Regions from separate parts of the Streptomyces sp. NPDC038200 genome, predicted to be linked through region 3. Evidence: riboswitches for the same ligand, from Rfam matches in the RefSeq annotation. Region 3 holds a riboswitch; each other region holds the start of a gene.
What was found. A riboswitch is a leader RNA that binds a small molecule or an ion and turns the genes downstream of it on or off. The one in region 3 is predicted to bind cyclic di-AMP.
Positions count from the first base shown of each region.

Region 1: linked by a shared signal. The riboswitch ahead of ACZ7KF_RS25470 (NlpC/P60 family protein) and the one ahead of ACZ7KF_RS01980 (M23 family metallopeptidase) in region 3 are both predicted to bind cyclic di-AMP.
Region 2: linked by a shared signal. The riboswitch ahead of ACZ7KF_RS02955 (transglycosylase family protein) and the one ahead of ACZ7KF_RS01980 (M23 family metallopeptidase) in region 3 are both predicted to bind cyclic di-AMP.
Region 4: linked by a shared signal. The riboswitch ahead of ACZ7KF_RS26680 (C40 family peptidase) and the one ahead of ACZ7KF_RS01980 (M23 family metallopeptidase) in region 3 are both predicted to bind cyclic di-AMP.

Region 1 is NZ_JBVJYH010000013.1:126,999-130,174, reverse strand. Features, by position in the region: gene ACZ7KF_RS25475 (hypothetical protein) at 378-731, shown strand; gene ACZ7KF_RS25470 (NlpC/P60 family protein) at 751-2,208, opposite strand; cyclic di-AMP (ydaO/yuaA leader) riboswitch at 2,217-2,382, opposite strand; gene pcrA (DNA helicase PcrA) at 2,645-3,176, shown strand, end outside.
Region 2 is NZ_JBVJYH010000001.1:711,795-714,970, reverse strand. Features, by position in the region: gene ACZ7KF_RS02965 (cytochrome P450 family protein) at 1-467, shown strand, start outside; gene ACZ7KF_RS02960 (transglycosylase family protein) at 636-1,694, shown strand; cyclic di-AMP (ydaO/yuaA leader) riboswitch at 1,878-2,054, shown strand; gene ACZ7KF_RS02955 (transglycosylase family protein) at 2,059-2,751, shown strand; gene eno (phosphopyruvate hydratase) at 3,050-3,176, shown strand, end outside.
Region 3 is NZ_JBVJYH010000001.1:469,582-472,757, forward strand. Features, by position in the region: gene ACZ7KF_RS01975 (GntR family transcriptional regulator) at 1-170, opposite strand, end outside; gene ACZ7KF_RS01980 (M23 family metallopeptidase) at 369-1,124, opposite strand; cyclic di-AMP (ydaO/yuaA leader) riboswitch at 1,137-1,299, opposite strand; gene ACZ7KF_RS01985 (M16 family metallopeptidase) at 1,510-2,898, opposite strand; gene ACZ7KF_RS01990 (M16 family metallopeptidase) at 2,895-3,176, opposite strand, start outside.
Region 4 is NZ_JBVJYH010000014.1:172,291-175,466, forward strand. Features, by position in the region: gene ACZ7KF_RS26670 (ATP-dependent Clp protease proteolytic subunit) at 1-451, shown strand, start outside; gene ACZ7KF_RS26675 (hypothetical protein) at 460-765, shown strand; cyclic di-AMP (ydaO/yuaA leader) riboswitch at 1,186-1,340, shown strand; gene ACZ7KF_RS26680 (C40 family peptidase) at 1,344-1,817, shown strand; gene ACZ7KF_RS26685 (hypothetical protein) at 1,963-2,244, shown strand; gene ACZ7KF_RS26690 (ATP-binding protein) at 2,241-2,696, opposite strand; gene ACZ7KF_RS26695 (helix-turn-helix domain-containing protein) at 2,910-3,176, shown strand, end outside.

The sequences.
Region 1 (3,176 bases), on a different contig from region 3:
TATGTGATCGCATCGCCAGGCCGGAGTCGTCGCCTTCACGCAGCGTGGTGACCGAAGCGCGGGAAGCGGGACCGGCGTGAGTCGTGGGGTGCTATGGGACGCATATATGCGAGATCCGCCAGGCGGTGAACGGCGGCCGTTGCTCGGCGTCACGGACGCTCGGCTCCACTGACCGCGGTGCCGCGGTGCCGCGGTGCCGCGGTGCGGCACTGCGCACTGGGGCTTGCGGCAGTGTCACAGTGCCGCCGCACCACCGCGTGGTCGCGCCTCCGGGTCGTCGGCTCGTCGGGTCGTAGGCGGCGTGGTGTCGGCGGGGCGGGGCCGAGGGTGGGGCCGGTGGCGGGAGGGCAGGAGGGTGCTGGTTAGGCTCCGGCCCCATGGACGTACTCATCCATCTCTTCGTCGGCCTGCACATCGTCGGTATCGCCGCGCTGCTCGGCGGTTTCCTCACCCAGATGAAGGCGATGGGCCGGGGCACGGCCCGGTTCGTGCCGGGCATGCTGCACGGCGCGGTGACCATGCTGGTCACCGGTGTGGCCCTGGTCGGTCTGAACCAGGCCGACGATCACCACGTCAACACCGTCAAGATCGGCGTGAAGCTGGCGCTGCTGATCGTGATCCTCGGCCTGGTCTACGTGAAGCGCGACGAGGAGCGGATCGACAAGGGCGTGTTCGGCCTGGTCGGCCTGCTGACCACGGCCAACGTCTTCATCGCCGTCCTCTGGACCTGACCCCCGCCGAGGCCGGGGGTCAGCCCGGCCGTACGACGCTGTGGACGGCCGCCTCATCGACGCCGGAGACCGGCTCCTCGCGGACGTACGCACCCGGCCTGGGGGCGTGGATCACCATGCCGTTGCCCGTCCAGAGCCCGACATGGCTGACGTCGTCGTGGAAGAACACGAGGTCGCCGGGGCGGGCCTCGTCCGGCGGGACCGGTGTGCCGGCGTCGGCCTGTTCCCGTGCGGTGCGCGGAAGCGTGACGCCCGCGGACTTCCAGGCGGCCTGGACCAGGCCCGAGCAGTCGTAGGAGCCGGGACCGGCGGTGCCCGACAGGCACGGCTTGCCGAGCTGGGCACGGGCGAAGGAGATCGCCTTCCTGGCCTTGCTCGCGTACGTGCCGGACGGTGTGCCGGCGCCCTGGGCGGTCCGCTGCGCCAGCAGCACACGCGCGTGGGCGATCTTCCGCTGGATTCTGGCCTTGGCCGCCTTCGGGTCGCTCGCGGTGGCCTCCTGCGAGCCGTCCGCCGGCGCCGCGGCGGCGGTACCGGGCCCGGCCGGTGCGTCGCCCCCGTCCCGAACCCGCGGAGCGACCCCGGTGTCCCGAAGGGGAGTGACCCCGGTGTCCTGGAGGGGAGCGGCCCCGGTGTCCCGAAGGTGCGGGGCGATGTGCGCGTCCCGGACGGGCTGAGCGGTGCCCCGGTCCGTCACCGGCCGGGTGATCGCCGTGTCCCGTACCGGCTGAACGAACGCCGTGTCCCGTACCGGCTGAACGAACGCCGTGTCCCGTACGGGCTGAGCGATCCCCGCGTCCGGTACGTATGAAGGGATGCCTCGGTCCTGCACGGGCGAGGTGAGAGCCGTGTCCCGCGTGCGAGCCGTATCCCGCGCGGACGGCACGGACGACGTGGGCGGCACGGACGGCGTGGTGCCCGTGCCCCGTACGGGAACGCCGGGGGCGGTGTCCGGGGCCGCAGCGGTGCCGAGCCCGGCCTTGCCGGTGCCGCGCTGTGCCGGGATCGTCCCCTGCCGGGCGGACAGGGCGCCCCGCTGGGCGGGGAGGGCGCCGCGCTGGGTGGGCAGGCCGCGGTCCTGGGCGCGCCGGGCGACCTCGTCGCGGAGCCGCTGGAGGCTGTCCGCACGGCGCCGCGCGGACTCGGCCCGTTCGGCCTGCTGCGCCCGCTCGGCCCGCTCGGCCTGCCGCGCCCGCTCGGCCTCCTGGACCCATTCGGCCCGCTCGGTCCTCTCGCCCCGCTCCCTGCCCGTGCCGGACGTGACGGATGTCTCGGCCGCCGACTCCGCCCGGCGGTACAGGTCGTCGATCTTCCGCTCGACCTCCTCCAGACTCGGCCTGCCGTGACCGGCCGCGGACGTGGCCTCGGCGGTCTGGGAGAACACGGCCACAGAGGTGAGAGCGGCGGTGGCGAGGGCGGGGGTGCGGATGCCCGCCCCCTGGGTCCCGCCGGGGCGCGGCTTGCGGTGCGACGCCAAGAGTGGCGACTCCTTCCGTGCTGCCGCCTACCGGGTTAGCTGTCGGGTTCGGGCGGGTGGAAGGGTTGCCCTACGGCCTCGTCCCTGGCGGGAGTCGGCCGATTCACCCCAGGAACGGTGGGTCCCCGGCTCCGGGCACCGTGCGGGGTGCGCCGGACTCGGCGGAGGCCGCATGGCCCGGCGACGTTCGCCGGAGAGGGGTCGTGCGGCCTGACGGCAAACTAGCCAACTCGTGTGTCTTCTGTGAAGGTTGGTGCGCGGTTTGTCCGATACATTTCCGTGACCTGGGCAAGGTTTCACGTGCGCGTGACCAGGCGCTTCCGTTGGGTGAGCGGCTGACGGGCGTTGTTGACACGAAGATCAACTGGCCGGGAAGCGGGCCATGTTCCGGGGACGGCGACCGGTTGTCGGTGGGGCGCCCTAGACTCGTAGAGCGATGAGCAGCCTCTTTGACGACAGCTTCCTGGCGGACCTCCAGCCCTCGCGCGGGCGCGAGGAGGAGCCCCCGCCGCCGCCCGAGGACGATCACGCTCCGGAGCCGATTCCGGACGATCTGTTCGGCGGGAAGTTCGACGTGCCGCCGGACCGGGACGCGTACTACCGCAACGGCGCCCCGCGTCCCGCGCTCGACTCGGCGGCCCTCCTGGACGGGCTGAACGAGAACCAGCGCGCCGCGGTCGTGCACGCCGGCTCCCCGCTGCTCATCGTCGCCGGCGCCGGCTCCGGGAAGACCCGCGTGCTGACCCATCGCATCGCCCACCTGCTCGGCGAGCGGGACGTCCACCCGGGCCAGATCCTCGCGATCACCTTCACCAACAAGGCCGCGGGCGAGATGAAGGAACGCGTGGAGCAGCTCGTCGGCCCGCGCGCGAACGCGATGTGGGTGATGACCTTCCACAGCGCCTGCGTGCGGATCCTGCGCCGCGAGTCCAAGAGGCTCGGCTTCACGTCGTCGTTCTCGATCTACG
Region 2 (3,176 bases), 240 kb from region 3:
TCAACCACCCCGAGCAGCGCCGGCGGCTGGAGCGGTCCCTGGCCGCCGGGGAGAGCGACCTGCTGGAGACGGGCGTCGAGGAACTCCTGCGCTACGACGGCCCGGTGGAGCTGGCCACCTGGCGGTTCGCCACCGAGCCGCTCGCCATCGGCGGGCAGGACATCGCGGCGGGCGATCCGGTGCTCGTCGTCCTCGCCGCCGCCGACCGGGACCCGGAGCGGTTCGCCGATCCGGACGTGCTGGACCTCGCCCGCCGCGACAACCAGCATCTCGGTTACGGCCATGGCATCCACTACTGCCTCGGCGCGCCGCTCGCCCGGCTGGAGGGCCAGACCGCGCTCGCGACCCTCCTCACCCGCCTCCCCGACCTGCGACTCGCCGCGGATCCCGCAGAGCTGCGCTGGCGCGGCGGGCTCATCATGCGCGGCCTGCGCACGCTGCCGGTCGAGTTCACGCCCACCGACTGAACACAGCCCCCGCCGAGAAGCATGACAGGCGTTCAACTTTGTGATCTTCACGTGATCTGTGCGGCATGAACTTGTGACAAGTGATCGTCTGCCTATACGTTCACCCATCAGCGCGGCGACCGGCTTCATCCGCCGCGTCGGTCCTGCTGTCGCTCGAAAGGCTTCTGCATGCTCTCCGGGAACGGCCGACACCGTCGCCCCCGCCAGGCCCCGGCTCTCCTCGTCGCGGCCGGCGTGACCGGCTCCGCCATCGCCATCCCGCTCCTCGGCGCGGCGAGTGCCAACGCGGCGGACGGCACCACGTGGGACAAGGTGGCCGAGTGCGAGAGCGGCGGCTCCTGGAGCGCCGACAACGGCAACGGGTACTACGGCGGCCTGCAGATCTCGCAGGACGACTGGGACAAGTACGGCGGCGGCCAGTACGCGGGCAGCGCCGACCAGGCCAGCCGCCTCCAGCAGATCGCCGTCGCCGAGAAGATCCTCGCCGACCGGGGCACCTCCCCGTGGGCCACGTGCGCCCTGCTGTCCGGCCTGACCACGGACTCGGGCTCCGTGGACGTCGACACGGGCGTCGGCGGCTCCGCCGACACCGGTTCGCACGACTCGTCCGGATCGGACGACAGCTCCGGTTCGTCGGACAAGTCCCACAGCTCCGACTCGTCCGATGCGCCGGATTCATCGGACTCCGCCGACGCGGACCCGGGTGCCGGCTCCGGCTCCAAGGGCGGTTCCTCCTCGGACGCCACCGGCAAGCCGGACGCGAAGCCGGGCAAGGGCGCCGGCAAGGACAAGGGTTCCACCGGGACCGACACCCCCAAGTCGGACAAGTCCGCCTCGCCGGAGACCGGTGGTCTGCCGGAGACCGGCAGCACCCCCACGGTGACCCCGGACCCCGGGATCGAGGACAACCCCCAGCAGGCCGCCGGTTCTTGGAGCCTGGTCGACACCGGAGCGCTCGCCAGCGGCGGACGTCACCGGGGCGCGAGCGCGGACGAAAGCCCCGCGGGCGGACAGACCGCCGCGTCCTCCGGCCGGCACGCCTCCCGTGAGCCGGGCAGCTACACCGTCCACGAGGGCGACACCCTCGCCTCCATCGCCGACTCCCTTGACGTCGACGGCGGATGGCGCGGGCTCTACGCCGACAACAAGGACGCCATCGGGTCCGACCCGAATCACATCAGTGCCGGTCAGACCCTGGAAGTCAGGGGCGAAACGGGCGGTAAGTAGCGGCAGTTGACGCCCCACTTGACGCCCTAATGTCCGGTTTGGCGAAAGTGTGGGATGAGTCTCAGAAGTCGTGATCGTCTTTGAAATTCCGCGGATCGCGTGCCTACGGTCGAGGCCGCTCGTCACCACGAGCCCCGGCGACCGCAACGCCGAATCCTGCCAGCGGTCACCCGGGAACAGTCGACGCGTCAAGCGCCGTAGGCAGGAGCGGGGGACCCAAGGTAAGTGCCGGGACCAGCAGTTGAAGCTGGGACCGGCTGGGGGTGAAGCCGCATCTCGCGCACAGCGATGAGGTGCGGCCGGGCAACTCAACCGGCCCGAACCCGACAGCTCACCTCGCAGGCGTCGGTGAGGGGATCCTTCCATGCTGTTTTCCGGTAAGGGCAAGCACCGTCGTCCGTCCAAGGCCGTCCGCGCCGTCGCGCTCGCCGGTGTCACCGGTGCCGCCGTCGCCGCCCCGCTGATGGCGGCCGGCAACGCCTCCGCCGCCACCGCTTCCGAGTGGGACGCCGTCGCCCAGTGCGAGTCCGGCGGCAACTGGTCCATCAACACCGGCAACGGCTACTACGGTGGCCTGCAGTTCTCCGCCTCCACCTGGGCCGCGTACGGCGGCACCGCCTACGCCGGGCAGGCCAACCAGGCCACCAAGGCGCAGCAGATCGCCGTCGCCGAGAAGGTCCTCGCCGCGCAGGGCAAGGGCGCCTGGCCGGTCTGCGGCACGGGCCTGTCCGGCGCCGCGTACAACGGCTCCGCCCCGAGCGCCCCCTCGACCTCGGGCAGCACCACCACCTCCCGCTCCACCGACGAGCAGGCCGCCTCCCGCTCCGCCGAGCGTCCGGCCCCGTCCACGAGCAAGAGCCAGACCGTCACCACCCCGACCGGCAAGAAGGTCAAGAAGGGCGACGGCGAGTACAAGGTCGTCGAGGGCGACACCCTGAGCACCATCGCCGCGAAGCACCAGGTCGGGGGCGGCTGGGAGAAGCTCTTCGAGCTGAACAAGGGCATCGTCGAGAACGCCGACCTCATCTACCCGGGCCAGCAGCTGCACCTGAAGTGACCCCTGGCCCAGAGCCGGCCCACCCGGCCCGCGCATCCCCGCGGGCCTGGCCGAAGGCCCCCGTGCGGGCCACCCCCGTCCCCACGGGCCCCCCGTCCCGGTGCGTGTTCCCCCGTACGCACCGGGACGGGGCTTTTTTGCGCCCAGTCCCCCGAAGACCTTTGTTTCGGGTAGAAACAAAAGGTACCGTCGCCTTGTCCACGGGGCGGTCGGTCGGTGGCCGACGCCCCCGGGACGGTTAGGCTCTAGTCGCAAGGCACACCAGCCCCGCACTTCCAGCGTCACATCCAAGAAGGAGATGCTCGTGCCGTCCATCGACGTCGTCGTAGCCCGGGAAATCCTGGACTCCCGAGGCAACCCCACGGTCGAGGTCGAGGTCGGCCTCGACGACGGCAGCACGGGTCGTGCCGCCGTCCCGTCCGGCG
Region 3 (3,176 bases):
ACCACGAAGCCCTCGGCCTCCAGGGTGCGCAGGGCCTCGCGCACCGGGACGCGCGAGACGCCGTAGCGGCGGGCCAGGACTTCCTCGGTGAGACGGCTGCCGCGCTCGTAGACACCGGCGACGATGTCGTCCCGGACAGCGGTGCACACCGAGTGCGCCGGAATACGCATGACCGACCTCCGCCTTAATCCCCGTGAAACGCCGACACTGGACGCCTGTTCCGTGACTCTATTCCAATGAGCGGGAATTTCCGATGGCGGGTCGTAATCCGTGGATATTTTTTGGACAGCGGGTCCGGCGGACACCTCGAAAAACGGCGAAAGCCCCGGCTCGACGAGCCGGGGCCTCGGACGGTCGTGCGTCGGGCGTCAGACGTGCACTCCGTGGTTGCGGAGATAGGCGACGGGGTCGACGTCCGAACCGTACTCGGGGGTCGTGCGCGCCTCGAAGTGGAGGTGCGGGCCGGTGACGTTGCCCGTGGCGCCGGACAGGCCGATCTGCTGGCCCGGGACGATCTTCTGGCCCACCGCGACACCGATCGAGGACAGGTGCCCGTACTGGGTGTACATGCCGTCGGCCATGCGGATCACGACCTGGTTGCCGTACGCGCCGCCCCAGCCCGCGGAGACGACCGTGCCGGAGCCCACCGCGTGCACGGACGTGCCGCTGGCCGCGTGGAAGTCGATGCCGGTGTGCGAACCGGAGGACCACAGGGAGCTACTGGCCTGGTAGGCCGTGGAGACGAACGAGTGCGCGATCGGGGCCACGAAGGCGTTGAGCCGCTTGCGCTCGGCCTCCCGGGCGGCGCGGGCCTTGGCCGCACGCACCTCCTGGGCCCGCCTGGCGGCTTCCTTCGCCGCGGCCTCCTCGGCCGCCTTCTGCTCGGCGGCCTGCTGCTGGGCGGCGGCCTGGGCGTCGATCTCCTCGGCGACGTCGCCGGTGGCGGCCAGGACCGGGGTGAGGCCGGTCTGCTCCGCGGGGCTCTCGGCGGCGAGCGCCGGGGAGGCGGCGAGGGTGCCGATCACACCCGTGGTGGTGAGGGCCGCGATACCGGCCGCCTGAGCGGTGGTCCGCTTGACCCGGCCGGGCTTGCGGTGCTTCCCGGTGGCGCACATGAACGCCATGAAGTGGCTGGTCCTTTCCTTCCCTCTCGCCTACCGGGTTAGCTGACGGGTTCGGAGCAGGAAGGTCTCCTACGGGTCCCCCCGCTCTCGCGCGGGCACCCGATTCACCCCAGGGACTGCGTGGGTCCCCGGCTCCCCTGGCTCGCGCCGTACGGGGACTCGGCGATGACTGTCCGGTGCCGCGGGCGCGGCGCACTGCCTGACGAACAGCCCGCATGACGCTACGGCGGCCCGCTTTCAATCCTCAAACGCAAGCGGCTTTTTGTAGCGCATCCCACAGGGCAGACAGGCAACCTCTCCCGCAAAACGGGCATCTGGAGGAACGAGTGGAACAGCAGGGGCCCTGACGACCCGTAGGTCGCCAGGGCCCCGTGCGCGCGTGCCGTTACTCGGCCGACACCACGCTCACTTCACCGATGCCGAGCGCCTCGACCGGTGCCTTGATCTGGGCCGCGTCGCCGACGAGGACCGTCACCAGGCGGTCCACGGGGAAGGCGTTCACGACGGCGGCGGTGGCCTCCACCGTGCCCGTGGCGGCCAGTTGCCGGTAGAGCGTCGCCTGGAAGTCGTCGGGCAGATGCTGCTCGACCTGGTCGGCCAGCGTGCTCGCGACGGCGGCCGCCGTCTCGAACTTCAGCGGCGCCACGCCGACGAGGTTCTGCACGGCGACGTCCCGCTCGGCGTCGGTCAGGCCGTCCGCCGCGACGGTGCGCAGCACCTTCCACAGGTCGTCCAGCGCCGGGCCCGTGTTCGGGGTGTCCACGGAGCCGCTGATGGCGAGCATCGCCGCGCCCGTGCCGTCCGGCGCGGACCGCAGGACCTGCCCGAAGGAGCGCACGCCGTAGGTGTAGCCCTTCTCCTCGCGCAGGACGCGGTCCAGGCGGGAGGTGAGGGTGCCGCCGAGGCAGTACGTGCCGAGCACCTGGGCGGGCCACACCCGGTCGTGCCGGTCGGGGCCGATCCGGCCGATGAGCAGCTGCGTCTGGACCGCGCCGGGCCGGTCCACGATGACCACGCGCCCGGTGTCGTCGGCGGTCACCGGCGGCACCGGCCGGGGCTCGCCCGGGGTGCCGGTCCAGGCGCCCAGGGTGTCCCCCAGCAGCGCGTCCAGGTCCACGCCCGTCAGGTCGCCGACGACCACCACGGTGGCCGTGGCGGGCCGCACATGGCGGTCGTAGAAGGCGCGTACGGCCGCCGCGTCGATCTTCTCGACCGTCTCCTCGGTGCCCTGGCGGGGACGGGACATGCGCGCGGTCGCCGGGAACAGCTCCTTGGCGAGTTCCTTGGCGGCCCGGCGGGCGGGGTTGGCCAGCTCGTGCGGGATCTCGTCCAGGCGGTTGCGGACCAGCCGCTCGACCTCGCTCTCGGCGAAGGCGGGCGCGCGCAGGGCGTCGGCGAGCAGGCCGAGGCCCCTGGCCAGGCGGGAGGCGGGGACCTCCAGGCTGATCCGGACGCCGGGGTGGTCGGCGTGCGCGTCGAGGGTGGCGCCGGCGCGCTCCAGCTCGGCGGCGAACTCCTCGGCGGAGTGCTGGTCGGTGCCCTCGGAGAAGGCCCGCGCCATGATCGTGCCGACGCCGTCCAGCCCGGCCGGCTCGGCGTCCAGGGGCGCGTCCAGCAGCACCTCCACGGCGACGACCTGCTGGCCGGGGCGGTGGCAGCGCAGCACGGTCAGGCCGTTGTCGAGCGTGCCGCGCTCGGGGGCCGGGAACGCCCACGGCTTGGCGGCACCGGGCTGCGGCTGGGGGTGGAACTCCATGGTGGCGAGCTCGGTCACTTGGCCGTCTCCTCGTTCTCGTGGCCGGCCTCTACGATCGCTTCCGACTCGGGGTCCTCGGGGACGTCCGCGTCCTCGACCGACTCCGGGGACTTCGGCTCGTAGACGAGGACCGCGCGGTTGTCGGGGCGCAGACGGGCCTTGGCGACCTCCTGGACCTCCTCCGGCGTCACCTCCAGGACCCGCTCGACGGCCGTCAGGGCGAGCTGCGGGTCGCCGAACAGGACGGCGTAGCGGCACAGTTCGTCGGCGCGGCCGGCGACCGTGCCGAGCCGGTC
Region 4 (3,176 bases), on a different contig from region 3:
GGACCGGGACATCACGCTGTACATCAACGCGCCGGGCGGTTCCTTCGACGCCATGACGGCCGTCTACGACACGATGCGGTACGTCAGCTGCGACGTCGCGACCTACTGCCTGGGGCAGGCCGCCGCCTCCGCCGCCGTGCTGCTCGCGGCCGGCACCCCGGGCAAGCGGTTCGCCCTGCCCGGCGCCCGCATGGTGATCGAGCAGCCCGCCCTGCCCGAGCCGGTGCGCGGCCAGCCCAGCGACCTCCTCATCCAGGCCGAGGAGTTGACCCGGATCCGCGCGCGGATGGAGGAGATGCTCGTCCGGCACACGGGGCGCACGGCCGGCCAGGTCCACGAGGATCTGGAGCGTGACCTGATCCTGGACGCACCCGGAGCGCTCGCGTACGGTCTGGTGGACGGCATCGTGCCGAGCCGCCGGGACACACCCGGCGCACCGGACGCGAGGTGAGCCCGCCCATGCTGCCGGAACTCCCACCGCTGCCCGCCCTGACCCGCGCCGAGGGCGAGTTGATCGACCGTTACCTGGAGGCGGTCGACCTGCTGGGCCGCGTCAACCCGGCCCGCCCGGGGGACACCTACCGCGGGCTGCGGGCGGCCCAGGCTCTGGTGCGCAAGGCGGCAGAGCTGCGGGACGCGCTCACACTGATGCATCAGCGGGGCGAGACGGAGCTGCACGGGGACACGCTGGCACGGGCGCTGCGGGTGCTGGACGGCGAGCGCCGGGCCGCTCGCGTCGCGCTCCCGCCGGACGGCGTCGCCTGAGGCGGACGCCCGTCCGGCCCGGCCGGGCCCGCGCGTCGACACGAGCCGTCGGGACCGGAGTTGAAACGACCCGAACGACGTACCACCGACCGGTGTACTTCCAGATCGTTTTCCGGGCCTCCCGAGTTGCGCGACGCGCGGGTCCGTGAGTCGTCGAGAAGGCGCAAAGTCGCAGGTCCGGCGCTACGTACGGGATCTGACGGCGGCTCGAACAGAGCAGTGTCCACCCGAACGGGTGAGTGGTGAGTAACGCCACAAATCCCCGATTCCGTTGGGATTTTCGGACAGTAGTGAGTCAAGATCCCTGTCTGACGACAAGCCCCCGCCACCGCGGCGGGGCGGTCCGGGCGGACGCCGAGTCCTGCCGCCGCCCGGATGACCGGTCGACAGGAGTGGATCGGCAGGAGTGGAGGACCCAAGCAAGGCGGGTCGCCGGAACGGATGCGCGTCTGTTCGAGACAGACGGACGTCAGGCTCCGAGCAGCCCTTGGGGTGAAGCCGCGGCAACGCGGCCGGGCTACTTCGCCAGCCCGAATCCGACAGGTCATCCTTCACAGGCGGCTGACGAAGGGTTGCGCATGACTGCGCTCAATCGTGTCCCGTCGCTGATGGCCCGGGCCGGCACGGCCTCGGCCCTCACCCTGGCCGCCGTGGGCGGCTCCATCGCCGTGCCCGGTCTCGCCACCGAGGCCTCGGCCGCGACGACAGCGACGAAAGCACTCCACATCGCGGCGTCCAAGAAGGGCGCGCCGTACTCGTGGGGTGCCACCGGACCGCGCCGGTTCGACTGCTCGGGGCTGACGCTCTACTCCTACAAGAAGGCCGGCAAGAAGCTGCCGCGCACCGCCGCCCAGCAGTACAACAAGACCCACCACATCTCCGCCCGCAGCCGCAAGGCGGGCGACCTGGTCTTCTTCCACTCGGGTTCCAGCGTCTACCACGTCGGCATCTACGCCGGCCACGGGAAGATCTGGCACGCCCCGAAGACCGGAGACGTGGTGAAGCTCCAGAAGATCTGGACGAAGAGCGTGTGGTACGGCCGGGTCAGCTGATCCGTCGTCAGTCCGGGAGCGGCTCCAGCAGCGGGGCCGCTCCCGGGGCCGTCAGCGTCACCCCGGTGCCCGCCTGAAGCCCACGGGCGGCCCGGGGCCGGCGCAGCCGCCTGCCCGGCCGGTGCAGGTGAAGTCGGCGACCGGCATGGCCGCGAGTCCCACCGCGGGTGCCGGTGAAGACGATGAGCTGTCCGTCCATGCCCTCAGGCTGCCGCCGTCGCTGAGCGCATTCCGCCGGGCGCGTCCGGACGTACGGCTCTCCGCGAGCGCACCGGTCGGGGTACGGCCTCTGGAGGGGGTACGCCGCACGGTCTCGGTGGCGTACCGCGCGGACGAGACGAACGACGGGACGAATCCGGCGGCGGACGCCTTCCGGGCGCTGCTGCGAGGGGCGTTCGGCCGGGTCCGGCGGGCCTCCGTGCGCTAGGTTTCCTGCTGTCCCGCCGTCACCGGTGCGGCCGGGATCGCCCAGGGGAGTTCGATCGAGACCGTCTTGCCGCCCTCGCGGGTGGGCCGGATCCGGAGTCTGCCGCCGCACTCCGCGGTGAGCCAGCGGATGATGACCATGCCGCGGCCGTTGTCCTGCTGGACCGCGGCGGGCAGTCTCTTCGGGAAGCGTGGATGACTGTCCGTGACACCGATGCGCAGGTGTGCGTCGTGGTGCAAGGCGATGTCGACCGTGAAGGTGGGTGACTGTCCGAAGGTGTGCTGTACGGCGTTGGTGGCGAGTTCGGACACGATGAGTCGCACGGTGTCGGCCACGTCGGTGTCCGACGGCAGGCCCCACTCGGCGAGGGTCCCCACCACGTAGGAGCGCGCGGCGGAGACCGAGGCGGGATCGCTCGGCAGAGTGACGGATGCTTCCAGCTGGTCTGCCATGGCGACGTCGTCCCTTTCCCACGGGACCGCGGTCCGACAGACGGCGGGGGGTTCGAGTACGGTCCCGGACTGGTGCTTGTTCGCCAGACTGCCACCAACGGGCCGGTCACGGGGAGCGATCCACCAAGATGTGCATATATCTGTCGCTCGATGCGGTGAACTCTGCGACGAGAGGCCGTATGCGGGCGGCCCGTAGGGAGTAAGGAGGAGCCCATGCAGAACGGTCCGGCAGTGCGCCGCCGCAAACTGGGCGCCGAACTGCGCATGCTGCGCACCGGCGCCGGGCTCACGAGCGGTGAGGCGGCCCGGCTGGTGGGCTGGCACCAGTCGAAGGTGAGCCGCATCGAGACCGGCTCCAGCGGTGTGAAACCGGCCGATCTGCGGTTGCTGCTGGACGCCTACGGGGTGCGGGACCGGCATCTGCGCGAGGTGCTGCTGATGCTGGCGGGGCCGCAGGACGCGGGCGGCCGGCACCGCTGG